DNA from 4 places in the Mesorhizobium sp. M0808 genome. Region 4 is predicted to be linked to each of the others. Evidence: riboswitches for the same ligand, from Rfam matches in the RefSeq annotation. Region 4 holds a riboswitch; each other region holds the start of a gene.
What was found. Region 4 has a riboswitch for cobalamin ahead of NKI25_RS20460 (CbtB domain-containing protein). Riboswitches for the same ligand answer to the same signal wherever they lie in the genome.
Positions count from the first base shown of each region.

Region 1: it holds a riboswitch for cobalamin, as region 4 does, so the genes downstream of both, NKI25_RS17330 (ABC transporter ATP-binding protein) here and NKI25_RS20460 (CbtB domain-containing protein) in region 4, are expected to answer to the same signal.
Region 2: it holds a riboswitch for cobalamin, as region 4 does, so the genes downstream of both, metE (5-methyltetrahydropteroyltriglutamate--homocysteine S-methyltransferase) here and NKI25_RS20460 (CbtB domain-containing protein) in region 4, are expected to answer to the same signal.
Region 3: it holds a riboswitch for cobalamin, as region 4 does, so the genes downstream of both, NKI25_RS00145 (DUF1636 family protein) here and NKI25_RS20460 (CbtB domain-containing protein) in region 4, are expected to answer to the same signal.

Region 1 covers NZ_JAMYOX010000013.1:135,554-143,387, forward strand. The annotation lists gene NKI25_RS17310 (HlyD family secretion protein) at 1-422, opposite strand, end outside; gene NKI25_RS17315 (MarR family winged helix-turn-helix transcriptional regulator) at 419-898, opposite strand; gene NKI25_RS17320 (FecCD family ABC transporter permease) at 980-1,981, opposite strand; gene NKI25_RS17325 (ABC transporter substrate-binding protein) at 2,011-2,958, opposite strand; gene NKI25_RS17330 (ABC transporter ATP-binding protein) at 2,955-3,773, opposite strand; cobalamin riboswitch at 3,866-4,069, opposite strand; partial or broken gene NKI25_RS17335 (AraC family transcriptional regulator) at 4,205-4,316, shown strand; gene NKI25_RS17340 (LysR substrate-binding domain-containing protein) at 4,400-5,308, opposite strand; gene NKI25_RS17345 (hypothetical protein) at 5,305-5,628, opposite strand; gene NKI25_RS17350 (FAD-binding oxidoreductase) at 5,512-6,759, shown strand; gene NKI25_RS17355 (bifunctional helix-turn-helix transcriptional regulator/GNAT family N-acetyltransferase) at 6,800-7,735, opposite strand.
Region 2 covers NZ_JAMYOX010000022.1:64,389-72,222, reverse strand. The annotation lists partial or broken gene NKI25_RS22925 (MFS transporter) at 1-821, shown strand, start outside; cobalamin riboswitch at 1,306-1,506, shown strand; gene metE (5-methyltetrahydropteroyltriglutamate--homocysteine S-methyltransferase) at 1,602-3,935, shown strand; gene NKI25_RS22915 (dihydrodipicolinate synthase family protein) at 4,291-5,193, opposite strand; partial or broken gene NKI25_RS22910 (trans-sulfuration enzyme family protein) at 5,246-6,479, opposite strand; gene pdxR (MocR-like pyridoxine biosynthesis transcription factor PdxR) at 6,554-7,834, shown strand, end outside.
Region 3 covers NZ_JAMYOX010000001.1:26,465-34,298, forward strand. The annotation lists gene NKI25_RS00120 (NADH-quinone oxidoreductase subunit C) at 1-97, opposite strand, end outside; gene NKI25_RS00125 (hypothetical protein) at 94-633, opposite strand; gene NKI25_RS00130 (NuoB/complex I 20 kDa subunit family protein) at 640-1,221, opposite strand; gene NKI25_RS00135 (NADH-quinone oxidoreductase subunit A) at 1,212-1,577, opposite strand; gene NKI25_RS00140 (winged helix-turn-helix domain-containing protein) at 1,913-3,112, shown strand; cobalamin riboswitch at 3,142-3,345, shown strand; gene NKI25_RS00145 (DUF1636 family protein) at 3,384-3,818, shown strand; gene cobW (cobalamin biosynthesis protein CobW) at 3,815-4,855, shown strand; gene NKI25_RS00155 (cobaltochelatase subunit CobN) at 4,874-7,834, shown strand, end outside.
Region 4 covers NZ_JAMYOX010000018.1:40,102-47,935, reverse strand. The annotation lists gene NKI25_RS20490 (tyrosine phosphatase family protein) at 54-557, opposite strand; gene cobD (threonine-phosphate decarboxylase CobD) at 554-1,612, opposite strand; gene cbiB (adenosylcobinamide-phosphate synthase CbiB) at 1,611-2,582, shown strand; gene cobO (cob(I)yrinic acid a,c-diamide adenosyltransferase) at 3,024-3,641, opposite strand; gene cobU (bifunctional adenosylcobinamide kinase/adenosylcobinamide-phosphate guanylyltransferase) at 3,643-4,164, opposite strand; gene NKI25_RS20465 (CbtA family protein) at 4,157-4,939, opposite strand; gene NKI25_RS20460 (CbtB domain-containing protein) at 4,955-5,134, opposite strand; cobalamin riboswitch at 5,171-5,366, opposite strand; gene NKI25_RS20455 (aromatic ring-hydroxylating oxygenase subunit alpha) at 5,508-6,701, shown strand; gene NKI25_RS20450 (heparan-alpha-glucosaminide N-acetyltransferase) at 6,920-7,834, shown strand, end outside.

The DNA of each region.
Region 1 (7,834 bases), on a different contig from region 4:
TGCTCGACATTGAGCCGTGCGCCAGCCACCGCCGCGTCGGCCTGGGCCAATGCGATCCGGTAGGGCTCGGGATCGATAGCGAACAACACGTCGCCCTGCTTGACAGACTGGTTGTCGAAAATGTCGACCTGAACGATGCGGCCCGCCGTATCGGCGGCTATCGACACCTTGGCCTGCTGCAGATTGGCGTTCTCGGTCTCCTGATAGCGGCCGCCGGTCACCCAGACATAGCTGCCGCCGGCGATCAACGCAGCGGGCAGCACAAACATCAAAAGGAAGCGGCCGGCACGGCGCTTCTTCTTCGGCGCCACCGGCGCCGGAGCTATCTGCGGAGCGACCGTTACCGGAGCTGCCGCCGGCTTCGCGGGAGCTTCCATCTCCAGCTTGGCCGCATTCTCATCTAGTTTGGCTACCGCGTTCATGCTGCTGCGCCTTCCGTATTCTTCACTTTTTCCGAGGGCGGCGTCTCACCATCTGCAAGATTCTGCACCATTGTCTCCAGCGCCCTGACCAGGACGTGGCGATCTTCCGGCGAAACGCCAACGAGCGATTCCTCATAAACCTCGCCGGCAAGGCTCTTGACGTGGGTGTAGGCCGCGTTGGCCTTGGCGGTCGGGAAAATCATGCGCACTCGCCTGTCGGTTGCGTCGGGACGGCGCTCGATCCAGCCGCCCTCCTCCATGCGATCGACAAGACGCGAGACGCTGATCGGCTCGATTTCGAGAAGCTCGGCAAGCCGCGCCTGCGCGACACCCGCCTCCTTGGCGACACGTACCAGAAGCCGCCATTGCGCCGAAGAAAGGCCGAAACCACTGGCGCGCGCCTCGAAGCGCTTGCGCATCAGGCGCTGCACGTCGTGGATCAAAAAGCCCAATCTGTCGATGCCGTCGGAAACCATGAGCGACATATATAATAAGCGTGCTCATAATTCAAGGAGCCGGATTGTGCCAGAAGCCGGCAAGTGTGCATGGCAGTCACATCATGAGCGATTGCGAATGAGCATCGTGACCACGAAGAAAGCACCGAACGAACTGGTGATGATGCCGATCGGCAGTTCCTGCGGCGGCAGCAGCGTGCGCGCGAGAAGATCGCTTGCCAGCAACAGCACCGCTCCGAAGATAGCGCAGGTTGCGATCAGGCGAAGGTGTAGCGGGCCGGCAAGGGTCCTGGACAAATGCGGGATCATCAGGCCAACGAAACCTATGACGCCTGCTACCGAGACAAGGATTGCTGTCGAGAAAGCGGCGACGAGAAATGTCATCCTGCGCATCCGCGCAACCGGCACACCGAGGCTTTCGGCGGCATTCTCGCCGGCCAGGAAAGCGTCGAGCCGACGATGGTTCCAAAGTCCATAGACAAGGATGGTGCCTGCGCCCAGAGCAGCCAGCCCGACATTGTCCCAACGCGCGAGCCCGAGCCCGCCCATCGTCCAGAACAACACCGAGTGAGCGGCGCGCTGGTCTCCGGCAAAGACGAGATAGTTGGTCAAGGCGGTGAACATGAAGGAGACAGCAAGCCCGGCGAGGATCAGCCGTTCGGGGCCTTGCCCCCTCACCCGCGAAACCAGCAACAGCACGATGCCGGCGGCTAATACGCCGCCCGTGAAGGCCGCGACCGGCAACGTCCAGATGCCGAAATGGTCGCCAAAAATGGTGATGACGGAAACCGCGCCGGCCGCCGCTCCGGACGACAGGCCGAACAGGAACGGATCGGCGAGGTCGTTGCGCGTTACCGTCTGCAGCAGCGCGCCGATGACGCCCAGCCCGGCGCCGACACAGATGGCCATAATCGTGCGCGGCAGCCTGAGATCGACAACGATCTTGGCAATCGGGATCTTGCCGGCCGGACCGGACACGATGTCTCCGTCCAGCCCGGCCGCATGTCCGAGCGCAGCAATCACGTCGCTCAGCGCGATGACCGTCGATCCATAGGCAATCGACAACAAAGCAAGAGCAGCAATTGCTGCTGCTCCTGCTGTCATGGCCAATTCGAACGCTCTCTGGCGCAAGCTCAGAAAGCTTCCGGGTGCATCGCCCTGGCGATCTTGCCGATCGCCTCGATGTTGGCAGGCCCAGGTGTCAGTTCGGCATAGCGCAGCGCGACGAAGCGTTCATTTTTGACCGCATCAGTCTCCTTCATCGCCGGATGGGCTTTGAGGAAATCGAGCAGTTTCCTGTAGCCGCCGCCGTCCTGGTAGTCGAGCAGGATAAGGAATTGCGGATTGCGGGCCGCCACCGTCTCCCAATCCGTATTGCCCCAACTCGTCGCCATGTCGGCCATGATGTTGTCGCCGCCGGCAGCAGCGATCATGGCGCTGGGGATCGCGAACTTGCCTGATGTGAAAGGTCTGTCTTCGCCGGAGTCGTAAAGAAACACGCGCGTTCCCTTGCGGTCGCCGATCTTTGCCGTGATATCGGCAAGTTGTGCCTTCCAGTCCGACACAAGCTTTCCCGCCTGGGCCTCCTTGCCAAAAATCTTGCCCGGCTTTTCGACGTCGCCATAGAGCAGGTCCATCGAGGCGGCGGGGCGGTTCTGGTCGAGATGGACGCAGCTTTCCGTCAGCACCAGCGTCTTGATGCCGTACGGCGCCAGCGTATCGGGCGTCACCTCGCCACCTGGCTTCATGCCGCAATACCAGCCGGCGAAGAAGAAATCGGGCTCGACGGCGACGAGGTTTTCGAGCGTCGGGTATTTCGGTGCGAGTTCCGGGATCGCGCCCTGCTCAGCCTTGAATTCCGGACCGACCTTGTACCATCCGGTGATGCCCGTCAGGCCGACGATCGACGGTTGCAGCCCCAGCGCGAAGGCCATCTCCGCCATGTTCAGATCTTGGATAACGGCGCGCTTCGGCGCGGCTTCGAACGTCAGCGGCGTGCCGCAGCTGTCAACGGTCACGGGAAAAGCGAAGGCCGCCTGGGCAAGCAGTAGGGAGGCAAAAGACAATGCGAGGCGTTTCACGAATGTTGCTCCTTGGTCAGATCAGGATGGGAAGAGGCACGGTTAGGAACGTCGAAGATCGTAAGTTCGCGGTCCTCGGTGGGATGGCGCAGCCGAAGCATGTCGACGCCGAAAGTCTCGCGGATCAATTGCTTGGTCAGCGCCTCGTGCGGACCGGCGAGTGCCTGCAGGCGGGCCTCGTTCATCACCGCGACCCTGGTGGCAAATGGCGTGACCAGCGACAGATCATGAAGCACCGCCACCACGGTCATGCCAAACTGCGATACGAGTTCGAGAAGGTCGCTGCGGGCGCGCGGATCGAGATGATTGGTCGGTTCATCGAGGAACAGGATTTTGGGCTCCTGGGCGATGGCGCGCGCCAGCTGGGCGCGTTGCCGCTCGCCACCGGATAGCGAGCCGATTGTGCGGCCGAGCAGCGGCATCAGGCCGGTTCTGCGAAGCGCTTCGATGACGATGTCGCGTTGCTCGCTCCTTCGTCGCAAGCCCGCATGGGGGACGCGCCCAAGCTCGACATAGTCGATCACGGCAAGCCGCGGGTCGGGCTGATCGGTCTGGCCGACGACCGCCATGTGCAGCGCCCGCTCGGCGGCCGAAAATCTCTCCAGCCGGCGTCCGGAGAATCTCACGTCTCCTGCGCTTGGCCGCAGCGTACCGCAGAGCATGCGCAGCAGCGTCGTCTTGCCGGCGCCGTTAGGGCCGATGATGGCGAGGCGGTCGCCCGCCGCTAGCGAAAGGCTCACCGCACTGACCAGGCGCTGGCCATTTGCCGTCGCACTCAGTTCGCGCGCTTCAAGAAGAGGCTGGGAGGCGTCCAACTTACCGTCACTTTCTCAATGGCGACGGAAGGAAGCTGGACGGACCGGCCGACAAGACCGATGTCCACGTCTCCTCCCGGCACACCCCGTCCGGTCAACTCATGCTGATGGCAGGTCTCCTGGCTCGCGGGTCTTTGCGCCATCCTGCCTTCCCAGCCTTGCCGGCCAGTGGCACTTCGGATCTTGCTAACCGCTTACAGTTGCGGGGGCAGCCACGGCCTCGATCCGAAGACCTCACCGTGTTCCCTTTTCACCCCTTGCCTTTCGACTCGGGGACCATCACTCAGCCACCCTAATTTTCCGCCACTCACAGCGCAATAAATTTTCGGAGTTCGGACAGCCGCTGGAGCAAGGGTCTTGTCAGAAGGAGTCATGCATACCTCGTAATGTAATAACATTACGTACCTAGAGGACGTTGTCTGCTTCTGTCAACCCCCAACACGATTTGGGACAAATGGCTGCCGGCATCTGGGCGCGAGGTCGCCGATGCGCCGGAATTCGATCCCTGTAGCGGCAAGGCTGGAAATTTGGATACCGGTCAAAGTGAGGCGCGGCAGGCGATCCCGAAGCGCAGGAAGCGCTGCTACCGCTTGTGACGGGCATGCAGAAGATCGGCGTTCAGATGCTCAGACTATCGATCTCATCCAGGCGGAAAACGCTTCGATATGCGCTTGTCGGGGGTGATTGGCTACGCAGGCAAGGTAAAAGCCATAGCCTGGCAGACAGAGATCATGTGCCTTGACTAGCCTGCCAGCCTCGAGTTCGCCACTGACGACCACATCGCTGCAGATAGCGATACCTTGGCCTGCCGCTACCGCGTCAATCGCGTGCAGCTCTTCGCGGAAGCTTAGGTCCCATGCCTGGTTGGCATTGGGGATGCTGGGATCGATCGAGCGTGCGATCGCCAGCCATCGTTGCCAAGTCGGCGCTTCCGGGTCGCGGTTCGTCCAATTGAAATGGATGAGCGGGTATTGCAGCAGATCGGCGGCGCGCTCGATCTGTCGGTCGCCTCCTGCGAACAGCTCCGGGCTGCATACCGGAAAGAATGCGTCCCGAAAAATTTCCTGCGCGGGAACATCCCGCGGCATCCTGCGCGCATAGCGGATCGCGACGTCGGCGTCACCGGCTCGCAGGTCCAGAACGGCGTCTGTCCCGATGATCTCCAGTGGAATGTTCGGATGCTGTTCGCGCCACTTCGACAGGCGCGGAACCAGCCATCGGCTGGCAAATGCATTTGGGCTCGTCACGCGCAACGGGCGTTGGCCAACTCCGGCCGAGGCTGATGCTATTGCCGCAGCGAAAGCGTCGAAGCCGCTGCAAATTACCGGGAATAGCCGTTCGCCCACGCCTGTGAGCACGAGCGGTCGTGGGCGCCGCCGGAACAGCAGTTGCCCACAGACCTCCTCCAGCAATCGAATCTGGTGGCTGATGGCCGTTGGCGTCACTCCGAGTTCCGTCGCGGCCTTCCTGAAGCTCATCAGCCTGGCAGCGGCTTCGAAGGCGCGAAGCGACCCGAGCGGCGGAAGTTTTCTCATCCAGGCAGTTTAGATGAATTTAGCTCATCCAGCGACTGAGATATTCGATTTTGCAGCGAATGGCGCCGCATGAGATATTTATGATCCGGTGAACGACAGCGGCCCAGGCGCCAGATATCGCCCGGCTCAGGCAGGCGATTCGCGGCGATCTGATCCTTCCGGACGACCCTGGCTATGACCAGGCGCGCAGAGTTTGGAATGGCATGGTCGATAAGAGGCCGGCGGCTGTCTTCTATTGCGCCGAATCCAGCGATGTCGTCACGGCCGTCAACTTCGCCCGATCGCAAGGCTTCCTCGTCGCCGTCCGCGGCGGTGGTCATAACGTCGCCGGCAGTTCGGTATGCGACGGCGGCTTGGTGATCGATGTGTCACGCATGAAGCGGATCGAAGTCGACCCGATCCGCCGTGTTGCGCGCGCAGAAGCCGGCCTGAACCTGGGCGAGTTCGACGCAGCCACACAGGCCCATGGTCTTGCGACGACCATGGGTGTCAATGCGGATACCGGCATAGCCGGACTGACACTCGGCGGCGGGTTCGGCAAGCTTGGCCGCAAACATGGACTGAGCTGCGACAACCTTGTCGCTGTCGAAATCGTGACGGCGGACGGCCGGTTGCTCACGGCAAACGCGGCCGAAAATGCAGATTTGTTCTGGGGCATTCGGGGCGGCGGCGGCAATTTCGGAATAGTCACCACCTTCGAATACAAGCTCCATCCCGTGGGTCCGCTCCTCATCGCGGGATCGATGCTATACCGCTACGAAGAGGCACGCGAAGCGATGCGGTTCTATCGTGCGTTCTCGAGCGGCGCCCCGGATGAGCTGAGCCTGGATGCAGCACTTGTGACGGCGCCCTCGGGCGAACGCTTCTTCAGCACATCGGCGTGCTACATCGGCCCACTCGACGAAGGCCAGCAAATCATTCAACCTCTGAGAGAGCATGGCACGCCAGTTGAGCGCCGGATTGCTCCTGTCCCCTATCTTCAAATCCAATCGGCCGGGGACAGCCTCTTTCCGCGCGGGCGGCGCTACTACTGGAAGGCGCAGTTCATGCGCGAAATCACAGATCAGGCGATCGATACCATGCTTGCGGCTTACATGACTGCACCCAGCGAATCGCTTCTAGTCCTGCAGCAGGTTGGCGGCGCCATCTCGCGAGTACCCATGGACGGAACGCCCTACGCCAACAGAGATGCACTTTACGATTGCTTCCCGATATCGATCTGGGACAATCCGTCTGACGACGAAACGCACATCCAATGGGCGCGCGACCTGTGGGATGCAATGAGACCGTTCTCGACCGGCGGCGTCTATGCGAATAATCTCGGCGAAGAGGGCACTGATCGGGTTCTGGCGGCTTACGGCGAGAATTATCCGAGGTTGGCCGCACTAAAGAACAAGTATGATCCCACCAATTTCTTTCGCTTGAACCAAAACATCAAGCCTGCGATCTGAGCGACCGCCCCAGGCCGATGCTCGAAATTCTGCGGCGCTGCTACAGCTCCAAATTCCAGTTCTGGCCGACCAGATCCTTGCCGAAGGAATGGTGGCGCTCCTCGTTGGTCAATTTAAAGCCCGCAGCCTCATAGATGTGGCGAGCGGCGGCGAGCACGCCGTTGGTCCACAGCGTCAGTGTCCTGTAACCCCTGGCGCGGCAAAAGCCGACACATTCCTCGACCAGCCGCTTGCCGATGCCGAGGCCGCGCGCCGAAGGCTCGACATAGAGCAGGCGCAACTTCGCCACCGCGTCCGACTGGCGCACGACGAAGACCGAGCCGACGACCTCCCCTTCCCGCTCGGCGATCCAGCTGCGTTCCCATTTCGGATCGAAGGATTTGACGAAGGCACCGAGGATTTCGGCGACCAGCGCTTCATAGGTTTCGTCCCAGCCATATTCCTGCGCGTAGAGCAGGCCCTGGCGATGGATGATCCAGCCGATGTCGCCGACCTGCAGGGACCGCAGCATATAGGGAATTTTGGGTTCGGCGCTTCCGCCCAGCAGAAGCTGCACCGTCTGCATGGCCTTGACCAGCCTGTCCTGTTCGGCAACCGAAAGCCGTTCGAGCAAAGCCGCGACCTGGTCGTGCGAACCCTGGTTCAGCGGCGCGAAGGCCTGCCGCCCGGCCTTGGTCAGCGCGATCGACGAGCGCCGCGCATCCGCCTCGATCGTGGCGCGCTCGACCAGATCACGCTCCTCGAACTTCTTCAGCAGCCGGCTGAGATAACCGGCATCGAGGCCGAGATCGCGCGCAAGGTCGGTGGCGGTCAGGCCATCGCGATGCGCCAGCTCATAGAGCACCCGCGCCTCGGTCAGCGAGAAGGTGCTTTTCAGCAGCCCTTCGTCGAGCAGCCCGATCTGGCGGGTGTAGAAGCGGTTGAAGGCTCGCACCGCGTCGATCCGCTCCTTGCCTGGGTGATGATGAATGGTCATGGCATCCTCCTCCCGGCAAGATCAGCGATTTAGTTGACTTGGTCAAGTATCCGTTTGAAGCAATTGTCCTGATTATGCCCAGCGGGCGCCTTGACTCGC
Region 2 (7,834 bases), on a different contig from region 4:
GAGCGATTTGCGGCGCGCTCCTCGTCGGGCGGGTCCGAGAAGTTCTCTCCAACGAATGGGTCATTCGCGGTGCGTTCTTTATACTGGCGATCAGCTGCTTCTTTCTGGCATGGAGTGAGCACGTTTGGCTGAGCTGTCTCCTCCTCATGCCGGCCGGTGCGGCCTGGATTCAATCATTCTCGCTGTTTAACGTCACAGTGCAGCTTTCGGCGCCGCGGTGGGTGGTTGGACGCGCCCTGTCTCTCTATCAGACGGCCACATACGGCGGCATGGCTGCGGGAAGCTGGCTTTGGGGCGAACTGGCGGATGTCCAAGGTGTTTCGGGAGCCTTCCTCGTCGCCAGCGTGGTTCTTGTGATTGGGGGACTGATGGGGATCGTTCTGCGTCAGCCGGATTTCGAAACGCTCAATCTGGATCCGACCAACAAGTTCAGCGAACCGACGCTGCAACTTGACCTGCGGCCACGAAGCGGTCCGATCATGGTGATGGTCGATTATCGTATCGATCAGAGAGATGTCCCAGAATTTCTCAGTGTGATGACATCGTGGCGAAAAGCCCGGCTGCGAGATGGCGCCAGACAATGGGCGTTGCTGCGTGACCTGGAAAAGCCCGAACTATGGACCGAGTGCTATCATGTGCCAACCTGGGTCGAGTATGTTCGCCACAACAACAGGCAGACCCAGGATGACGCCGAAATCGTTGCGCGTCTGGAAGCGCTGCACCGTGGCGATTGCTCGCCCAAGACGCATCACAAGATCGAACGCCAAACCGTGCGCGTGCACGACGATTTGCCGCTCAGGCCTCATTTGGACAGGACTTGAGCTGGCCCGTTGGTTTGAGCCGGTTACCTTGAGCCGGTGGGCTGCGAACAAGCAGGTCGATCACTTCGCAACACGCCGCTGCGCCGGGCCTCGGGTGCTCCCCTCGAAATCATTGTGTCGTATCACCGAGGGCATCACGGCCAACAGCTTCCTAGGCAACAGCCTCGCCATTGCGCCGAATATGGTCGCGAGCAGATCACCGACGAAGCGGTCGGAACCTCGGAGCCGAAGTTCGATGCCGAGGTGGCGTTCGCATGATGCGGGAAGCAGCACCACGGCGCTTGCCGGTATGTTTGCCGCCGGGAGCCGACGAACTCCTATCCTCCTGGACAAGGGCGCCGTGCGTCATTGCTTTGATTTACCGGCCGCTCAAGGCTTCCACAGTTTTCGCTTTCGAGGCGACCTTTGGAACATGCCAACGGAAATTTAACATAACGACATAAACATTTCTTTATGCGGCGTTGACAAAGAAGCGAACTGTTGTAATTGTCTCCCGCGTCGTGGTTCTCCGTACGGCGCTGCCGCAGCGGAGCTAAGAGGGAAGCCGGTGCGATGCCGGCGCTGCCCCCGCAACTGTTAGCGGCGAGCCAACCCCACTCATGTCACTGAGGCGAATAGCCTTGGGAAGACGGGTAGAGGCTATGACCCCGCGAGCCAGGAGACCTGCCACGGCGAATTACGTCCACGGGCGGGGTGTCTCGGTGGCCGCTGCAGCCTGGCGTTCGTGCCGGCCTGCTAGCGCCTTCCTTGTCACCGACGCCCCAACCATCGGGGTCTGGCATGACTGTCTCTCAGCAAATTCCTGTAGCAACGCTCGGCGTGCCCCGCTTCGGTCGTCGGCGAGAACTGAAATTCGCGCTTGAAAGCTACTGGTCCGGAAAATCGTCCGCTGCCGACCTTCTCACGACCGCGAAGGCGCTCCGTGCCGCTAGCTGGGAGGAGCAGCACGATCGCGGCGTGTCGAAAATCCCGTCGAACGACTTCTCGCTCTACGACCATGTGCTCGACACCGCAGCCATGGTCGGCGCCGTTCCATCCCGTTACGGCTGGAATAGCGGCGAGGTTCCACTTGACATCTACTTCGCAATGGCGCGGGGCAACCAGGGTTGTCGACACGCTGGTCACCAGCAGGCGGCTCATGGGTCTGATGTAACCGCGATGGAAATGACCAAGTGGTTTGACACCAACTATCACTACATTGTGCCGGAACTCAACGATGATCAGACGTTCGCCCTCTCGTCGACGAAACCGGTCGATTACTTCATCGAGGCTAAAGCTCTCGGCGTTCACACACGCCCAGTCATCCTTGGACCGATCACCTTCCTCAAGCTGGCGAAATCGCCTGCCGAAGGCTTCGATCCCATCGCACTCCTACCACGGCTTCTGCCCGTCTACGAGCAACTCCTGCGGAGTTTGAAGCTGTCGGGTGCCGATTGGGTGCAGATCGATGAGCCAGCGCTTGTCCTCGATCTGAACCCGAACGAACGAGCTGCGTTCGAATTCGCCTATGGCCAGCTGTCAAAAGCCGCGCCCGAGTTGAAGATCATGCTGGCTACCTATTTCGGGCCGCTGGGAGACAATCTCCAAACCGCGGTTTCTCTGCCCCTGGCCGGGCTGCATATTGATCTCGTGCGCGCTCCCGAGCAGCTGGAAACGGTGGGTCGGCTCGCTCCGAAGGATCTGGTGCTCTCGCTTGGCTTGATCGATGGCCGCAACGTCTGGCGTGCGAACCTGCCCGCCATTCTCGACCGCATCAAACCGATCGTCGCCGGCTGGCCCTTGGACCGCGTCGAAATCGCGCCTTCCTGCTCGATGCTGCATGTGCCGATCGACCTGCGCATGGAGACGGAACTCGACGCGGACATCAGGTCGTGGCTCGCCTTCGCGGCCCAGAAGACCGACGAGTTGGTGTTGCTGGCCCGGGCCCTGTCCCAAGGCAGGGATGCGGTGGAAGGCGCGTTGAAAGCGTCTGCCGAGGCTGCCGCCACTCGCGTGACATCCAAGAACATCCATGACCCGCTTGTTGAGGGGCGGATCGCCAGCATTGACGACAGCATGAAGCGACGAGAGAGCGCTTTTGCCGAGCGCTGCAGAGTCCAGGCCGGCACGCTCGGGCTGCCGCCGTTCCCGACGACGACCATCGGGTCCTTCCCGCAGACGCCGCAGGTACGCAGGTCGCGGGCCGCTCATGCGAAGGGCCAACTGAGCTATGTCGACTACGAGACCTTCCTGAAGAAGGAGATCGAGGCTGCAATTCGCTGGCAGGAAGAGATCGGGCTGGACGTGCTGGTGCACGGTGAGTTCGAACGAAACGACATGGTACAGCATTTCGGCGAGCAGCTGTCCGGCTTCGCCTTCACCCAGCATGCCTGGGTACAAAGCTATGGGTCCCGCTACGTGCGTCCCCCCATTATCTTCGGCGACGTATCGAGGCGCAATCCGATGACGGTGCGCTGGTGGCAATTCGCCCAGTCGCTTACGGAAAAGCCTGTGAAGGGAATGCTCACGGGCCCAGTGACCATTCTCAACTGGTCTTTTGTTCGCGACGACGTACCCCGCTCCGAAGCCTGCCGCCAGATCGCGCTCGCCATCCGCGACGAAGTGACGGATCTCGAAAGGTCCGGCGCAAGGATGATCCAGATCGATGAGGCCGCCTTTCGCGAAGGATTGCCACTGCGCCAGTCTGAGTGGAAAGTCTATCTCGACTGGGCTGTCGAATGCTTCCGGATCGCTTCAACGGGTGTAAAGGACGCGACTCAAATCCATACCCACATGTGCTATTCGGAGTTCAACGAGATCATCGACGCGATCGCTGGAATGGATGCGGATGTAATTTCGATTGAGACGTCGCGCTCGAAAATGGAGCTGCTGGACGCCTTCACGAGCTCCAAATATCCGAACGAAATCGGTCCCGGAGTCTATGACATTCACTCACCACGCGTCCCGGAAGTCGGCGAGATTTCGGATCTCGTCATGCTTGCCCGCGAGCGACTGTCGGATGCCCAACTGTGGGTAAACCCGGACTGTGGCCTCAAAACACGCAAATGGGAGGAGGTCCGCCCTGCCCTCATGAACATGGTTGCTGCAGCACGCGCGCTCCGGGAGAAAGTGTAGGCCGGAGGGTTTCCTGGTTGCTCACCATGTGGTGAGTTACCGGCTGCCGCATGTGGGCCGTGAATGTGCCAAAACGCGATCACATCCTTTGAAATAAGTCACTCGAGCGAGAAAGTGCACTTTCCTTCGGCACGTGTACTAATCGCGCAGGAGTAAAGGGTACCGTTTTCTCCCTGTGACGTGTCGATTTCGAAGGGGAGTGATTGGCGTCGAGACCGCTCCAGCCATGGTTATCAGCACGCCGAGTGCGTTGTTCTCGATCAGTTCGTAAAGGACTTGTCGGCTCGGCTCATCGAAATGAACGGGTAAATACATGACAGTTCCTTTCACTGGCCGCCGCCGCCGGGTTCGCTGTTCACCGGCTGGCATCCGATGGCAAGCGTTCCAACGCGGCGGCGATCTGGCGCTTCGCTGCTGAGGGCAGAGGCAGGATGGGACGCGGGGGGGCGGCACGGCAAATGTCGAGCAATTCGGCAAGTGCATAGACGACGCGAAGGCTCGAGAACTCCTTGAAGAGGCTCCAGAGCGGCGCAAGCGTGGCATCGATCCGTCGCGCTTCGGCCGCATCGCCCTGTTGCGCCGCCGTGACGATCTTCACGCAGACCTCGGGCAGGATGCCGGCGAGGACGCTGTACCATGTGTCGGCGCCGGCGATCATGGCCTCTGCAGCGTTCCAGTCGCCGCTGTAGCCGATTGAGAACCCTTCCGGCACAGTGCGCCTCTGGTCGGCCAAATGGCTCTTGATCGCATCGCCCTTGTCTGTCGGATTCTTGATAGCGACAATCCCACCCACCTTTGCCAGGCGGCTGACGAGTGCTGGGGTGAAATGGAAATGCGTCGTTCCTGGATTGTCGTAGACGACGATCGGCAGGCCGCTCTCGCACGCCACCGTCGAGAAATGTTCGAACACCTCGTCCTCAGTGAGCGGGGTGTAGGAGGCGGCCGCAAGCAGCCCCGCGGCAACTCCAAGGGCCTTGGCGTCCTGCGCGAACCTCACTGCTTCATCGGTGCGCAACGCGCCCACACCCACCACGACCGGCGTTCGCCCGGCGATTTCGTCCAAGGTCTCGGCGAGCGTCCGTCGCCGCTCCTCGCGCGACAGATACATGTAGGTGCCGGTGCTGCCGAGAAGACCGATGGAGTCGACCTGAGCGGCGCCAAGCCGAGCAATCAGCTTGCGCAGAGCAACGGTATCGACGCGGCCGTCACGATCGGCGGGCGTGATGGGAAACGCGGAAAGACCGCTCAGGAATGCCATGGCAAGGCTCCAGGTTTGTGCGTGAGCGCAGGACTGGCCGGACGACAGGTCATCACAAGGCGTCCAGAGCCCGCCGCAGGTCGGCGATTAGGTCATCGGCGTCTTCAAGACCCACCGAGAGACGCATGAGGTCCTCGCCGACTCCATCGGCCAGATGCGCATCCTTGCGGATCGGCTGACGAGCACGGGTCAGGCTTGCCGGATGACAGATGAGACTGTCGGCATCGCCGAGGCTGACAGCCCGGGTGATCAGGTTGAGCCGGTCCATCATCCGGCGCGCGCCCTCGAACCCAGCGTGGAGGCCAAAGGCCAACATGCCCGACCCTTGGGACATCTGCTTTCGCGCCGTCACCTGATCAGGGTGCGAGTCGAGGAAGGGATAAACTCACCCATGCCACCGCCGGGTGCGCCTCGAGCGCCTGAGCCACCGCAAGGGCCGTGGCGCTGTGCCGTTTCATGCGCAGCGTGAGCGTCTTCAGACCGCGCAGGATCAGGAAGGCTGACATGGGCGAGAGCGCTGCGCCGGTGATATAGCGCAGGCCCGTTTCGTGCAGCGTGCGGAGCGTTTGCGCGTCGCCGAGAATCGCCCCACCAAGGGCATCGCCGTGCCCATTGATGTATTTGGTCAGCGAGTGGAGCACGAGGTCTGCCCCATGTTCGAGCGGCCGCTGGAGCGCGGGGGAGGCGAAGGTGCTGTCGACTGCAACCTTTACACCGCGCGCGTGGGCGCGCTCGGCAATGGCAGCGATGTCGAGGATGCGGCTCAGCGGATTCACCGGCGTCTCGAAGAAAACAAGCCGGGTCCGCTCGGTGATCGCGGCATCGAGATTGTGAGGATCGGACAGGTCGACCGCGACGACCTTGATGCCGAAGCGGGGGACCGCCTGTTCGACCATGGCAAGCGTGTTCGCATAAAGCGTCCTGTGGACGATGAGTTCATCGCCTTGGGACAGGAGCGACAGGATCAGCGTCCCGAAAGCCGCCATCCCCGAGGCAACGACCAGACCTGCCTCGGCTCCTTCCAGATTGGCGAGCCGTTGCTCGAGGATCTCCGTCGTCGGATTGTATTCGCGCGCATAGAGCCTTCCGCCAAGCGCGGCGGCGGCCTCGTTCGCTGCCACGCTTTCGAATCCATAGGTCGAGGTCAAGAAGACTGGCGGCTGAACGGCATTGGAAAAGCCGGCGGGATCGTAGCCATGATGGATCGCCCGAGTGGCGAATCCGGGACCGGTGTCGTGGAGCGACCGCGTGAGAGCATCGGTTCCCGATTGATAGGAGCGGGTCATTCGGCCTCTAAGATCTTGCTTGGGTTTCCGAAAGATTGACGGCAAACTGGCCAATGTGAAATATCCAGTTGGCGATGAATGAAATGGTCCAGTCTTCAAGTGCCGGTTCTGCAGGTCGCACGCACGCGATGGGTGCACGCCAGATCTACGAGGCTCTTCGCGAGCAGATCCTCGGAAGTGTCTACGAAACCGGCAGTCAGCTGCCTTCCTCCCGAGGCCTCGCAAATGACCTTGGGGTTTCGCGAACGACGGTGACGGTCGCCTATGAGCAACTGGCTGCGGAAGGTTTCATCGACGTCCGTCAAGGCGCACGACCCCGCGTAGCATCTTCGTTGATCGGTCCTGGGACAAGCCGCACGCCTGCGAAACGGGTCGGCCCGGTTCTTCTGTCCGCCTATGGGCGACGACTGCGCGCTACACCGCCCTGGCCAGATTATCTGCCGAATGCGCTAAAGGTCGATTTCCGCTATGGCGACTTGGCGCCGTCAGATTTCCCTGCATTGATTTGGAAACGTGCGATGAACGAGGCGATGGGGCAGCGCCCGTTGCGTCTTGCCTATGACGATCCGCGCGGCTCGCGCCGGCTGCGCCAGGCGCTCCAGGGCTATCTCTGGCGCGCCCGAACCCTGAGCTGCGGCCTCGAGCAGATAATCATCGTCAACGGTTCGCAGCAGGGCCTCGACCTGTGCGCGCGCCTGCTTCTCGATCCCGCCGACCGCTTTGTCATCGAGGACCCGTGCTACAGGATGGCGCGTCAGGTCTTTGCCAGTACGGGTGCCTCGCCCATCCCGGTCACCGTCGACGAGGACGGGATGAAGACGGAGTTGCTGGCGGGGATCGGGGCGCGACTGGCCTATGTCACGCCATCGCATCAGTTTCCGCTGGGCGGCGTCATGCCGATCGCGCGCCGCCACCAGCTTCTGGAATGGGCGAGGCACAACAACGCCTATGTGATCGAGGACGACTACGACAGCGAATATCGCTACGACATCAATCCGGTCCCTCCGCTGCACAGTATCGAGGACCACGGGGCTGTCATCTACCTCGGCACGATCTCCAAAACGCTCTCGCCGATGCTGCGTATCGGCTACCTCGTCGTCCCGCCGGAATTGCAGGAGGTCTTCGCAACCGCCAAACAATTCTCGGACCGGCATTCGCCGGTGGCTGAACAGGAGGCTCTGGCTTGTTTGATCGAAAGTGGCGGCTACGAAAGCCATGTGCGGCGTGTGCGCAGGCTGAACGGCGAGCGTCGGGAGACGTTGTTGGGCGCCTTGCGGCACAGCTTCGGCGATCGCATCGCTGTCCAGGGAGCAGAGGCCGGACTGCACGTCGCCGTCTGGTTCAACGACCTGCCA
Region 3 (7,834 bases), on a different contig from region 4:
AGATGGTGAGTTCGCCATAGGCGAACACCGCCTCGCCGATCCGGCCGATCAGCTTCTCGCCGAGATAGGTCGAGAGGTCATTCAACGCCTGGGTCATGACAACCTCGCCAACCAGCCCAGAACCTTGCGCGAGTCTTCTGGATCTTTTTCACCAAACCAGCCGCTCTCCCTGGCGGCGTCAATAGTCAAAAAAACCTGGCATTCATCATCGTCACCCGGCTCGCCAAAAAACAGCTTTCCGACAAACTGCCGGGTTTCCAGATGCGCAGGGTCGCCATTTAGAGCAACGCATTCCACAAACAGCTTTTCGGTAGTTGCTCCCTGGCCCGACGCGGCAGAGGAAAGCTTGGCCGACATTTCACCAATCAGATTCTTGGTTCGATCGCCAAGCGAACGCAGTCTTACGTCGCCATGATAAAAGATAATTCGTGGGTCGCTTGTCGGCTCGGCTTCCCAATCATTCAATCGGATGTCGATACCGACACCAGCAGCACCAAATTTCGTGTCTGTTGAGAGCGCAGAAGAATAAAACGTCGAACCGGAGTCCGTTTTTACAAATCGCTGTTCAGACGTTCTGAACATCAAATCCAGCCAAGGTTCAGGGTTGCCATGAATAATCCGATCTTCATCCATGGCGATTTACCGCTCGATCGTGCCGGTGCGGCGGATCTTCTTCTGCAGCAGAAGGATGCCGTAAAGCAGCGCTTCAGCGCTCGGCGGGCAGCCGGGCACGTAGATGTCGACCGGCACGATGCGGTCGCAGCCGCGCACCACCGAATAGGAATAATGATAATAGCCGCCGCCATTGGCGCAGGAGCCCATCGAGATGACGTAGCGCGGCTCCGGCATCTGATCATAGACCTTGCGCAGCGCCGGCGCCATCTTGTTGGTCAGCGTGCCGGCGACGATCATGATGTCGGACTGGCGCGGGGACGCGCGCGGCGCGACACCGAACCTCTCCGAGTCATAGCGCGGCATCGACGTATGGATCATCTCGACGGCGCAGCAGGCGAGGCCAAACGTCATGAACATCAGCGAGCCACTGCGCGCCCAGGTGATCAGCGCCTCGGTCGAGGTGACGAGAAAGCCCTTGTCGGCGAGCTCGTTGTTGATCTCCAGGAAGAACGGATCATCCTCCCCCACCGGCCTGCCGGTGTTGGGGTCGATGAGGCCCTTGGGCTTCGGCGCGACGAGCGTGCCGGAACTGTCGTTCAATCCCATTCCAGCGCTCCTTTTTTCCATTCATAGGCAAAGCCGATGGTCAGCACCGCCAAAAACACCATCATCGACCAGAAACCGAGCATGCCGATCTGGCTGAACGACACCGCCCACGGAAACAGGAAGGCCACCTCCAGATCGAAGATGATGAACAGGATCGACACCAGGTAGAAGCGGATGTCGAATTTCATGCGGGCATCGTCGAACGAGTTGAAGCCGCACTCATAGGCCGAAAGCTTTTCCGGATCGGGGTTGCGATAGGCCACCAGGAAGGGTGCGGCGAGCAGCGCCAGTCCGACGACCAGCGCCACGCCGATGAACAGGACGATGGGCAGGTACGAACTCAACAATGCGTTCATTCTGCAGCTTTCCGTTGCGGCCAATCCACTCTGATTACAGCACCGGACCCACTTGCGGAAGCGTGACAGTTTAACCACTGAACCGTTTTAAGGGGGCTCTATGCTGCAACGCGGCGAGGGTTAGCGCAGCGCTTTCGGCGAAGCAAGTCAAACCTTGTTCAAATCGCGGTGCTGGACGGCATATCCGGGAAAACTGGTCCGATCCGCTCCTGTTTGATTTCCTTCACTTTTTACTCCACTTTTCTCTCCTGACATGGATGCCGCCAAAACCCTGCTAGCATGGCACGGAATCGCAGGTCATTTTCTCTGTCCAAAATCGTCCGGATGCCGCCTTCATGAAGGAAAAAATCTCGCTTGCCATGGCCCGCCGCATTGCGCTGGCGGCACAGGGATTCAATGACCCGCGCCCCACCGGCACGCCTGACCGCCGGCATCTGGCCCGCGTGCTTGCCCGTACCGGCCTGCTGCAGATCGATTCCGTCAGCGCCGTGGTGCGCGCCCACTATATGCCGCTTTATTCGCGGCTTGGCCCTTACAAGCTGGCGTTGCTCGACAACGCCGCCGTCACGCGCAAGCGCATGGTCTTCGAGTATTGGGCGCATGAAGCCTCGTTCTTGCCGGTCGAGACCTATCCGCTGATGCGCTGGCGCATGCAGCGGGCCGAACGCGGCGACGAAATGTACAGCGGACTGGCCAAATGGGGCCGCGAGCACGCCGCCTATATCGAAGACATCTATCGCGAGGTCGCCGAACGAGGCCCGATCGCGGCGTCGGCTTTCGAAGGCCAGAAGGGTTCGGGCGGCTGGTGGGGCTGGAGCCATGCCAAGCATGCCTTCGAGTGGCTGTTCTGGGCCGGCCGCATCACCACGGCGCATCGCCGCGGCTTCGAGCGGTTCTACGATCTGCCGGAGCGCGTGCTGCCGCCGGCGGTACTCGCGCTACCGGTTCCCTGTCCCGAGGATGCTCACCGCGAATTGCTGCGCATCTCGGCCCGCGCCCACGGCATCGCCACGGCAGGAGACCTGCGCGACTATTTCCGGCTCTCGCCCGCCGACATCAAGGGCCGCATCGAGGAGTTGGTCGAGGCCGGCGACCTGTTGCCGGTGAGCGTCGAAGGCTGGAGCAAAACAGCCTATCTCCACAAGGACGCCCGTTTGCCGCGCAAGATCGAGGCGCGCGCCTTGCTCGCGCCGTTCGATCCCGTCGTCTTCGAGCGGTCGCGCACCGAGCGGTTGTTCGACTTCCACTACCGCATCGAGATCTACACGCCGGCCGAAAAGCGCCGGTATGGCTATTATGTGCTGCCATTCCTGCTCGGCGACAGCATCGTCGGGCGCGTCGACCTCAGGGCCGACCGCCCGGCCGGCGTGCTGCGCGTCCATGCCGCCTATGCGGAGCCCGTCGCCTCGCTGCAAACCGCAGCCGAGCTTTTCGAAGAATTGAAGCAGATGCAGGGCTGGCTCGGCCTGGAACGCATCGAGGTGACCGCTGCCGGCGACCTCGGCCGGCCGCTCGCGGATATCGCCGCGTCATAGACGTGCGTTGACACGACTGCCTCCACAAGCCTAAATCCGTTCCAGACGGTCCCCTGCCCGCAACGGCAGGGGCCAAGAGGGAATGCGGTGCGAAATCTCGATTTCAAATCCGCGGCTGTCCCCGCAACTGTAAGCGACGAGCCAAGGCCGAAAACCACTGGGATATTCCCGGGAAGGCGGCACCCAGGCGATGACCCGCGAGCCAGGAGACCTGCCGTCTAGGACATAAGAATCCGATCGCCTGGCGGGTTTTCCGGGCAAGGAGCCTGATTTGGAACGCGACAGCAGTTTTCCGGCTGAGACAGCGGATTTATTGTCCGGCCATGGTGATTCCCCGGCCGGCGTTACCGTCATCGTCTGCTCGTCCTGCCGTGACGAGACCGGTTCGGACGCTCATCCGCGCGCCGGCGAACTGCTCGCAGAGGACACGCGCCGCGCCGCTTCCAGCGAAAACATCAAAATCCGCACCGTCGAATGCCTCGGCAATTGCAAGCGCCGGCTCAGCGCGGCCATGCTGCGCGACGGCTGCTGGAGTTACGTCTTCGGTGATCTGACCACGACCAGCGGCGCCGATCTCGTGACCGGGGCAAAGCTGTTCGCCACCTCGACGGATGGGCTCATTCCATGGCGCGGCCGTCCCGATTGCCTGAAGCGCGGCCTGGTTGCCCGCATCCCTCCCCTTGACCTTTTGAAGGACCTGACATGACCGCTGCCTCCCTTTCGCGCATTCCCTGCACCGTGGTCACCGGCTTTCTCGGCGCCGGCAAGACGACGTTGATCCGCTATTTGCTCGAAAACGCCAAAGGCAAGCGCCTGGCCATCATCGTCAACGAGTTCGGCGACATCGGCATCGACGGCGAGATCCTGAAGGGCTGCGCCATCGACACCTGCCCCGAGGAAAACATCGTCGAGCTGGCCAATGGTTGCATCTGCTGCACCGTCGCCGATGATTTCGTCCCGGCGCTGGACCAGATCCTGTCGCTGACGCCGAGGGTCGACCACATCCTGATCGAGACATCCGGCCTCGCTTTGCCCAAGCCGCTGGTCCAGGCCTTCCAGTGGCCGTCGGTGAAAAGCCGCGTGACGGTGGACGGCGTCATTGCCGTGGTCGACGGACCGGCGCTGGCTGATGGCCGCGTCGCCAACGACATGGACGCCCTGCAGGCGCAGCGCGCGCAGGACGAGACGCTCGAACACGACGATCCGGTCGAGGAAGTGTTCGAGGACCAGCTCGCCTGCGCCGACCTGATCATCCTGTCGAAGAGCGACCTGATGGACGCAGCCGGCTCGGCCCGTGCCAATGCCGTCATCGGCAAGCACGTTGCGCGGGCGGTGAAGATCGTACCGACTTCGCAAGGCAAGGTCGATCCGTCGGTGCTGCTCGGCCTCGGCCTCGCCGTCGAGGACGACATCGAGAACCGCAAGACCCACCACGACGCCGAGCTCGACCACGAACATGACGATTTTGACTCGTTCGTCATCGACATCGCGTCTGTGTCCAACCCGGACGAGCTCGCACAACGGGTCGCCATGGCGGCGGAGGAAGAAAACGTGTTGCGCGTCAAGGGTTTCGTCGAAGTCGGCGGCAAGCCGATGCGGCTCCTGCTGCAGGCCGTCGGTCCGCGCGTCAACCACTATTACGACCGCGCCTGGACCGCTGAAGACGACCGCCGCTCGCGCCTGGTCGTCATCGGCCTGAAAGGGCTGAACCGCCCGGCCATCGAGCGTATCCTCGCCGGCTGACCCCAGGTACGAGCCGCGATGCACATCCTCACCACCACATCCGCCTCGCTCGACGATCTCGCCGAGCCTGTCGATCTCAGGCAAACGCCTGCGGATGTCGTGGCGCTGTCCCTCACCGACAGCGACCTGGCCGGGCTGGCGGCGGCGTGGAAGGCAGATGCGCACCGCCTGCCGTCGATGCGGCTCGCCGCCTTGCGCGACCTGCGCCATCCGATGTCCGTCGACCTGTGGATCGACAGCGTCGCCCGCCACGCCAAGGTCATTCTGGTCCGCATCCTCGGCGGCTATGACTGGTGGCGCTATGGCTGCGACCAGCTCGCCGTTATCGCGCGAAATCGCGGTATCAAGCTGGCGCTCCTACCGGGCGAGAGCCACGACGAGGATTTGCGACTGATCGAAGGCTCGACGCTGCCGCGCGAGGAGTTGGACGCCCTGCTTGGCTATTTCCGCGAGGGCGGGCCGGCAAATATGACGGCGCTGGTGCAGAGGCTGGCAAGTCTCGCTGGATCGGGTGCGGCGGTAGCCGAACCTGTTAGCGTGCCAAAGGCGGGATTTTACGAGCCGGGACTGGGGGTCGTAGAACGCGGCGTCCCCCTCCCCCTCGAGGGGAGGGTCCGGCCGCAGGCCGGGGGTGGGGTCCTCTCCGAAGCGCGCCTACACAAAACGTCGCGCACTGCCGTGACGACCCCACCCGGCCCTGCGGGCCACCCTCCCCTCAAGGGGGAGGGAGACGCCGCGCCCATCATCCCCATCCTCTTCTACCGTTCGATGCTGCTGGCCGCAGATGTCGCGCCGATCGACGCGCTTTTTGCAGCGCTCAGGCAACGTGGTATGGCGCCGGTGCCAATCTTCGTCTCCAGCCTCAAGGACCCGGCATCGCTCGCCTTTGTCGAGACCGCGCTCTCAGCCCTGAAGCCAGCTGCCATCATCACCGCCACGGCCTTCGCCTCCGGCGCGGAACCCGGCATCGAAACCCTGTTCGACCGTGCCGGGGTGCCGGTCTTCCAGGTCATCGTCGCCACGACACGCCGTGACATCTGGCAAAACAATCAGCGCGGCCTGGCGCCTGCCGACCTCGCCATGCATGTCGTCCTGCCCGAGCTCGACGGCTGCATTCTCGCCGGTGCCATCTCCTTCAAGGGCGAAAGCGAGACCGATCCCGCATTGGCCTTCCGCGCCTTCGCCAACCGGCCGGAGCCGGATCGCGTCGCGCAGGTGGCGAACCGTGTCGAAGCCTTCATCCGCCTGCAGCGGACGCCGCGCGCGAAACGCAAGCTCGCCATCTTGATCCCCGACTATCCGAGCGCCCCCGGCCGCACCGGCTACGCCGTCGGCCTCGATGTGCCGTCCAGCGTGCTGGCAATGCTGCACGACCTGAGCGAACAGGGCTACGCCGTTGAAAGGATTCCGCAAACGCCGCGCGAGTTGCTGGAGGTGCTGGAGCGTGGAGGTGAAGGGTTGGGGTTTGAGGACTATCTCGGGTACTCGGCGGAATTGCCTGCTGAAGCGATAGCTGCCGTGACGGCCGCATGGGGGAATGCGGCAGATGAGACAAGTTTGTGCGAGGCACCCCCCTCTGTCCTGCCGGACATCTCCCCCTCAAGGGGGGAGATTGCGCTGTCATCTCTGTTTTCGCCAATCTCCAACGTCGCAGGGGTGGACAGAGCGCCGAAGCTGCCAATCTCCCCCCTTGAGGGGGAGATGTCCGGCAGGACAGAGGGGGGTGTTCAAGCGCCTGCCGCCGCAAAATTCGCCTTCCGCGCAGCCACCTTCGGCAACGTCACCGTGGCACTCGCACCTGACCGCGGGCGCTCAGCCGACCGCCGCGCCGACTATCACGACCCGACGCTGCCGCCGCGCCATGCGCTGGTCGCCTTTGGCCTCTGGCTGCGCAAGTCGCTCGGCATCCATGCAATTGTCCATGTCGGCGCCCACGGCACGCTGGAGTGGCTGCCCGGCAAGACCGTGGCGCTCAGCGAAAACTGCTTTCCCGAGATAGTCACCGGTCCCCTGCCCGTCATCTATCCCTTCATCGTCTCCAACCCGGGAGAGGCAGCGCAGGCCAAGCGGCGCATTGCCGCCGTCACGCTCGGCCATCTGCCGCCGCCGCTGACCGGCGCCGGGCTGGACGAAAACCAGCACAGGCTTGAACGACTGGTTGACGAATATGCTCAGGCCGACGGGCTCGACCGCCGCCGCCGCGACCGCCTGGCGAAGCTGATCGTCGAGACGGCGGAAAAGACCGGCCTCGCCTCAGAGGCAGGCGTCGCCAGGACCGACGCAGCCGACGAGGCTTTGCGCCGCATCGACGCCTGGCTCTGCGATCTCAAGGATTTCGCCATCAAGGACGGCCTGCACATTTACGGCCGCTCGCCGGAAGGCGAGGCTGATCCGGTACGGCGGCAAAGTGCGGCAGCTGAAAAAACCGCGCTGCTTGCCGCCCTCGACGGCCGCCACGTCGCTGCCGGTCCGGCCGGTGCGCCGGCACGGGGTCGGCGCGATGTGCTGCCGACCGGCCGCAATCTGTTCACCGCCGACCCGCGCACCATGCCGACGCCGACCGCCTATGATCTGGGCAAGGTGGCAGCGGAAGAAGTGGTCCGCAGCTACATGCAATCGCATGGCGACTGGCCGCGCTCGCTGGTCATCGACCTGTGGGGCTCGGCCTCGCTGCGCACCGGCGGTGAGGAGATCGCGCAAGGCCTGGCGCTGATGGGCTGCCGGCCGCAATGGGATTCCGCCACCGGCCGCATCACCGGCATAGATGTGCTGCCGCCGGCAACACTCGGCCGTCCGCGCATCGATGTCACCTGGCGCATATCGGGCCTGTTCCGCGACATGTTCCCGACCCAGATCGCGCTGATCGACGCCGCGGCCAACGCGGTGGCGACCCGCGACGAGGACGCTTCGGAAAACCCGCTCGCCGCTAGGACCCGCATCGACGGCAAGATCAGCCCGCGCATTTTCGGCACCTCGCCG
Region 4 (7,834 bases):
CTTGGCCGTGTCCTAGAACTCCTGCGCACTTTTCCTGGAATTTGTTTTTAGGCTCAGATTTTCAATTCGAACGGCGTGCCTTCGAAAGCATCCGCGCCGCGCCCGATCGCCTGGATCGCTTCGATCATCCTGCCCCTGCGATCGAGCAGCGTGTCGGCGATCGCGATCAGCCGCGGATTGGGTGTCGCCGTGGGCGACAGCCTGCGCAGCGTCTCGGCCAGTTCGGCCTCGTCGCGCTTCGGCGCCAAGGCTGCCGCGATGATGTAGGCCGAGGCGGTCGAGCGGCTGATGCCGGCATAGCAATGCACCACCAGCGGCCGCGAGCGATCCCAGTGGCGGGCGAAATCGAGCAGGTTCAGGACATGCTCCTCGCCCGGCATGGTCATGCCCTCCTGCGCCACCGCAATGTCATGCATGACCAGATGCAGATGGTTTTCCCTGGTGATCGAGGCCGGTCGCATCACCTCCGTTCCGGCGGCAAGCAGCGAAAGCAGCCGGCCGGCCCCGGTCTTCGTTACCGTTTCCTCGACTTTGGACAGCGAACAGACGTGGATCATTGGGTAGTTTCTCCCTTGGCATCATCGTCGCGCCGCGAGGCCCAGCCGGCAAGCGCCGATTCGAGCCGCCGCCATTCTTCGTCGGCTCCCGGCAGGCCGGCGCGCAGCACATCCGGACGATCGGCGAAATGCCGAAGCAGGATGCCGCGCTGGCCGAGCACCGAAAACAGGCCGGCGGCGCCCGCCAGCCTGATATAGCGGAACAACGCGGTGCCACCGGCGACAGGCACGCCGAAGCGGCCGAACAGCGTATCGAGCCGTGCGGCATCCTCGGCCAGACGGCGCCGCATCCCGGCCTGCCAGCCGGTATCGGCAAGCGCCCTTATGCCATATTCGAGCGCCGGCCCGGCAACCGCCCATGGCCCGAATTGCGCCTCCAGCCGCTCGACCGTCAGCGCATCGGCCAGTGCAAAGCCAAGCCGCAGGCCGGCCAGGCCGAAGAACTTACCGAACGAACGCAGCACGACGATGCCGCCCTGGTCGACGTCGCCGGCCAGGCTTTCGCTGCGCGGGCCGACATCCATGAAGGCCTCGTCGACCACCAGCAGCCCACCTCTGGCGCGTAATGTCCCGGCAAGTCGAAGCAATCTTTCGCGCTCGACGACGCGCCCGTCCGGGTTGTTGGGATTGACGACGACGGCAAGGTCGGCCGCCGCCAGGGCTTCGAAATCATCGACTTCAGCCGCCGCATGGCCGGCGATCGCCGCTGCCCGCCGATGCTCGGCATAAGTCGGCCCGAGCACCAGCGCCGTGCCCGGGCTGACCAGCGAAGCGACGCGCGGCAACAGGATCTGCGTGCCGGGCGCCGCTGCGACATTCGCCGCCGACGGGGCGCCATAGGCGCTTGCCGCGCGTTCAGCCAAGTCGCGGCTGCGCGCTGTTTCCGGCAATCGCGACAGGGCGGTGGCGGGCAAATCGAAAAGCGGGTAGGAGTGCGGATTGATCCCGGTCGAGAGGTCGACGAAAGGCAGCGGCGCGTGAGGGAAAAGCGCCCTCGCCCGGCCAAGGCTTCCGCCGTGGTCCACTGCCGCCGTCACTCCATCAAGAGACTTCATGCCGATCCTGATCACTTTCCTGTCGCTGGCCATCGAACTTGTACTCGGCTACCCGGCCCGGCTCTTCGATGCCATTGGCCATCCCGTCACCTGGTTCGGCAGGCTGATATCCTTTCTCGACCGCAGGCTCAACCGCGCCACTGATTCCGACGCCCACCGTCGCCGCTGGGGCGTCTTCGCGCTGCTGGTGATCGTGCTGGTGCCGGCCGCCCTCGCCCTCTGGCTCGAAACCTTGCTTTCGAGCATTCCCCTCGGCTTGTTGGTCACCGCAATTCTGGCGACGTCGCTGCTGTCGCAGAAGAGCCTGGCCGAGCATGTCGAAGCGGTCGCCGACGCACTCGACAGCGGCGGACTGGATATGGGCCGCATTGCCGTCTCGCGGATCGTCGGTCGCGACCCGGAACAGCTCGACAGGGCCGCTGTCTGCCGCGCCGCGATCGAAAGCCTGGCCGAGAATTTCTCCGACGGCGTCGTCGCTCCGGCCTTCTGGCTCGGTATCGGCGGGCTCGCCGGCGGCGTCGCCTACAAGGCCGCCAACACCGCCGATTCGATGATCGGCCATCGCACCCCGCGCCACGAAGCCTTCGGCTGGGCGGCTGCGCGCTTCGACGATTGGATCAATCTGCCGGCGTCGCGGCTGACGGCGCTGCTGATCGTACTCGCCGCTTTTCTGGTCAAGGGCGCCGACGCCAAGGGCGCCTGGCACGCCGTGCGGCGCGATGCGAAAAAACACCGCTCGCCCAATGCCGGCTGGCCGGAAGCAGCGATGGCCGGCGCGCTCGGCCTGGCGCTCGCCGGCCCCCGCTCCTATGACGGCGTCATGGTCGAAGACGCGTTGATGGGCGAAGGCGGCCGGCGCGATGATATCGAGAGCACCGACATCCGACGGGCGCTGAAACTCTACCGGACTGCCGATTTTCTGCTGATCGCGCTGTTCGGCGTGGTCGCGGTGGTTGTTATCTTGGCGTGATCTGCGCTCGAGATCGAGCGGAAACAAAAAACCCGCCAAGCGACGGGTCGTTGGAGCCCAATTAGCACCATAGCCAAATTAGTAGCATAGCTGCCGGCACAAAGCAAGAACAAAATAAGGCTACGCCTCAAATAATCGCGTCAGGTCGGCGCCGCCCCATTGCAGGCCCTTAACGTTCGAGGTTGGCGAAAGCCGAAGTGACATCCGATCTCCCCCCTCGTGGGGGAGATGTCCGGCAGGACAGAGGGGGGCGCGAAGGATCGCCAGCCTCTTGACCGTTCACCTGCTAATGACGGTCTGACGACGTAGTTGTCTCCGACTGACAGGCCGAGGGACAGTGCCCCCCTCTGCCCTGCTGGGCATCTCCCCCACAAGGGGGGAGATCGGCAGCTTCGCCGTCGCCGCCTGCTCCGAAACGCCCTTCCCCGATCGCCAACCCCCTCAGAACTCGATCCCCTGCTGCGCCTTCACGCCGGCGGAGAAGTGGTGCTTGGTCACGCCCATCTCGGTGACCAGATCGGCCGCCTCGACCAATACCGGTTTGGCGTTGCGGCCGGTGACGACGACATGCAGGCCTTCGCGACGCGCCTTCAGCGCCGCGACCACCTTTTCGAGATCGAGGTAGTCGTAGCGCAGCGCGATGTTCAGCTCGTCGAGCACCACGAGGCTGATCGACGGCTCGGCCATCAGCTCCAGCGCTTTCGCCCAGGCAGCCTCGGCCGCCGCGATGTCGCGCTTCAGGTCCTGTGTCTCCCAGGTAAAGCCCTCGCCCATGGCGTGCCAGACGACACGGTCGCCGAAGGCGGCAAAGGCGTCTTTCTCGCCGGTGTGCCATTTGCCCTTGATGAACTGAACGACGCCGACGCGCTTGCCATAGCCGAGCATCCTGAGCGCCAGCCCAAAGGCGGCCGTGGTCTTGCCCTTGCCCGGTCCGGTGTTGACGATCAGCAGCCCCTTCTCGACCGTCTTGGCCGCGACCTCGGCGTCCTGCACCGCCTTGCGCTTGGCCATCTTGGCGCGGTGGCGTTCCTCGTCCTTGGGATCGATAGTATCAGCCATGTCATTTCACCTTGAGCGGCAGCCCCGCCACCATCAAAAGCACGGTGCCGGCAACAGCCGCGACGTCCTGGTTCAGCCGGCCGGCGGCGTCGCGAAACCGTCTTGCCAGCGCATTGTCCGGCACGATGCCCTGGCCGACCTCGTTGGACACCACGAACCACGGCCCACGCGGCCGCGACAGCACATCGGCCAGCCTCCGGCATTCCGCCTCGACATCATGGTCGGCCAGCATATGGTTGGTCAGCCACAGCGTCAGGCAGTCGATCAGCACCGGCTGGCCGTCAGGCAGCGCTCCGATCGCGCCGGCAAGGTCGAGCGGCGCATCGATGGTCGTCCAGCCGGCGCCGCGGCGCGAGCGGTGCAGCGCGATGCGCTGGCGCATCTCGTCGTCATAGGCTTGCGCCGTGGCGATATAGCTCCAAGGCGGCGGGCCGACCGTCACCAGGCTCTCGGCATGCGCGCTCTTGCCGGAGCGCGCGCCGCCGATGACCAGGGTCAGTGCCCCGGCAGCGCGGTCAGGCAAAGCTGTCGCGCAGGCTGGTCGCCGTGCCCGTGAAGCGTCCGCGCACCACGCCGACGACCGCGCCGAGCACCAGCCAGAACACCAGATTGGTCAGCGTCACCGCCACCACGAACTGGTGGTGCAGGCCTTCCGGGATCGCCGTCTCGAAGCTATCGGGCTGCGGCGCGCCGACGATATGCGGCGCAACGATCGACGCCACGGCAAGAGCCACCAGCGGCAGCGATCTGCGGAAGACGATAAGGCCGAGACCGGCCGCTGTCGCCACCACTGTTGCCCACCACCATATCTGGCGTTGGACAAGGTCGGCCGCCGGCATCGCCGGCAGTTCCGGCGGCAGGCCGAGGCCCGGCGCCAGCGTGAACACGGCAAAGCCGGCCAGCCCCCAGAACAGGCCCTGGCGCCAATTGCCGATGCCGCCGGCGAACTCCGAAACCGCAACCAGGACCAGCGCAAAGCCGATACCGGTGACGATATTGGCAACGACGCTGAAGCCAAAGCGTTCGAAACCGTCGGCCGGCGCCCAGCCTTCGTCTTCCGCCGGAGCCATTGCTTCAGCCGGTGCCGGCGCGGCGCTGCTCATAGCCGTCGTGCCCGCGGCGTTTTCGGCCGGTGCCGCAGGTGCCGCGGCATGGTCATGGCCGCCGCCGGCCTGTTCGTAGACTTCCGCCTTCAGGATGAGCGGCACCGTGGCATAGGCTTGCATGCAGGCGAGAGCCACGCCGGCCACAAGCCCTGCGATCGCCGCGATGAACACGACGTTGCGAAACAGTGTCATGATGTCAGCCCCTTGTCAGTGGCAGGGAAAGCCCATCGAGTGGCGATAGTCGTGCGCGGCATTGTGGACCGCATCGATATGCGAGAAGCCGACAAACCCCATGACGAAAATGCCGAGGAATGCAGCAAGCGCCAGCTGCGTGAGACGCGACTGCGAGGAGGCGGAAGCGCCGAGCGAGACGGAAGCGGTATTCATGTCTTGTCCTTTCGCCCTCCACCCGAGGGCATAGAAGTCAGTTTCCTGTCGCCGGCAGGTCTCCTGGCTCGCGGATCAGCGCCCTTCCCCACCTTCCCGAAGGCGAACCTTCAGTGGCATATGGAGAGGACTACCGCACACAGTTGCGGGGGCAGCCACGGCATTGGGCAAACAACTGCCCTCACCGCATTCCCTCTTGGTTCCAAACGGAACCGACGACATCAGTGACTATAGGCAGAATCGCCGCGCCCGGCAAACCAAATTCCGCCGGATCGTGTGGCGAATGCGCCGCCTCGCCAAGCCCGGTCGGCCGGCGCCGCGATTGACAATTTTCGCAGCCGGGTGTCGGCTGGCGGATGGGGAGGAAGCCGGCATGCAACCCAGCCCGAATGAGCGCGGTCCCTACAACGGCCTGACGCGGGCCGAGCCGACGCTGCCGTCATCAGCCTATTGGGACATCGCGGCCTATCAGCGCGATCTCGAGGCCATCTGGTATCGCAACTGGCTGCTCGTCTGCCGCGAGGCCGACCTTGCCCAGCCGCTGGCTTTCAGGACGTTCCGCATAGGCACGCAGGAGGTCGTCGTGCTGCGCGACGAGACCGGCGAGTTGCGCGCCTTCCACAACACCTGCCGGCATCGCGGCTCGCAGCTTTGCCAGCAGAGCGAAGGACGGCTGAAGGCGCGGCTCATCACCTGCCCATACCATGCCTGGTCCTATTCGCTGCACGGCGATCTGGTGCGCGTGCCGTCGAAATCGCTGCCGGACGGCTTCGACAAGGCCGATCATCCGCTCTACCGGGTCGCGCTTTCGGTGTGGCGCGGTTTTGTCTTCGTCAATCTGGCGGAAGACGCTGCCGGCTCGGCTGAAACATCCTTCGATCCGGCATCCGGCAGCCTCGCCAACTGGCCGTTGGAAACGCTGCTGAGCGGCCATGTGCTGCGCAAGGTGATAAACTGCAACTGGAAGGTATTTTGGGAAAATTTCAACGAGTGCCTGCACTGCCCCGGCGTCCACAAGGACCTGTCGCGGCTGGTGCCGATCTATGGCCGCGGCCTGATGGGTCGGCACGACGACCCCGAATGGGCGCGCCACGCCGACAATGACGCGCCGGAATTTGCCGGCGGCTTGCGGGCCGGGGCCGAAACTTGGTCGCGCGACGGGCGCGTCCACGGCTCGGTCTTTTCCGGCCTGACGCCGGGCGAGCGTGCCGCCGGGCAGACCTATGCCACCAGCATGCCGTCGATGTTCGTCGTCGGCCATGTCGACTATGTCAGGACCGTGCGGCTGGTGCCGCTTGGGCCGGAGCAGACCGAACTTACCGCCGAATGGCTTTTTTCGCCCGAAGCGCTCGCCGATCCGGCCGCGGATATCGACAACATCGTCGCCTTCGGTACCCAGGTGCTGGAGGAGGATGCTGATATCTGCGAGGTCAACCAGATGGGCCTGCGCTCGATGCGCCACAAGGCCGGCGTACTGATGCCCGAGGAATACGACTTGCACCGCTTCCACAACTGGGTGCGCGAGCGCCATGCGGCGCTCGAACATCAAAGCGATTTGGGCAGATAGCGCCAGGTGACGAAGCCTCAGGCCGCCGCCAGCAGGCCGAGTGTCGCGAAAACCGCGCCCAGTCCGAAAAACGCCCGCACGCCGGCCAAAGGCTTTCCGGCTTTGGCCTAAAGCAGCTCTGATGCCGACCGGTACCAACGCGACGCAAGGCCCTGCTTCTTTTGACGGTGGCAACCGTGATAGTCGTCTTGCCGGGGCTGAACCAAGACAGCGAGACCATGAGCATCGACACGCCGACCGCAGCCGTTCAGGATCAACCGAAGTCGAAGCGCATCGCCGCTATCGACATTGCACGCGGCATCGCTTTGCTTGCCATGGCGAGCTATCATTTCACCTGGGACCTCGAATTCTTCGGCTACACCGATCCCGGCCTCACCGCCTTCGGCTGGTGGAAAATCTACGCGCGCTGCATCGCCTCGAGCTTCCTGTTCCTGGTCGGCATCAGCCTCTGTCTCGCCCATGGCAAGAAAATCCGCTGGACCGGCTTCTGGAAGCGCTTCGCCATGGTTGCCGGGGCAGCGCTCGCAATATCGCTGGTCACCCGCATCGCCACGCCCGACGGCTTCATCTTCTTCGGCATATTGCACGAGATCGCGCTCGCCAGCCTGCTCGGCCTGGCGTTCCTGCGCCTCCCGGCGCTGCTGACGCTTGCCGTGGCGGCCCTCGTTATCGCTGCGCCTTTCTACCTGCGATCCGAGCTTTTCGATCATCCGGCTTTGTGGTGGGTCGGCCTGTCGGCGACCAACCCGCGCTCCAACGACTACGTTCCGCTGCTGCCCTGGTTCGGCGCCGTACTTGCCGGCATCGCGGTTACCAAGCTCGCCGCCACCTCCGGCGCGCTGACGCGGCTGTCGGCCTTGGCGCCCGGCCGCTGGGCAAATCCGCTGGTCTTCATCGGCCGGCACAGCCTTGCCTTCTATCTGATCCATCAGCCGGTGCTGATCGGCTCGGTCTGGCTGTTTTCGCAATTCATGCCGGCGCAGGCCGAAACCAGGGAGGTGAGTTTTCTGAAATCCTGCCAGATATCCTGCGAGCAGGCACGCGACACCGAGTTCTGCTCCAGCTATTGTGCCTGCATGCTGGACACTCTCCAGGGCGAAGCCTCGCTTGACCGGCTCTACAGCAACGACCAG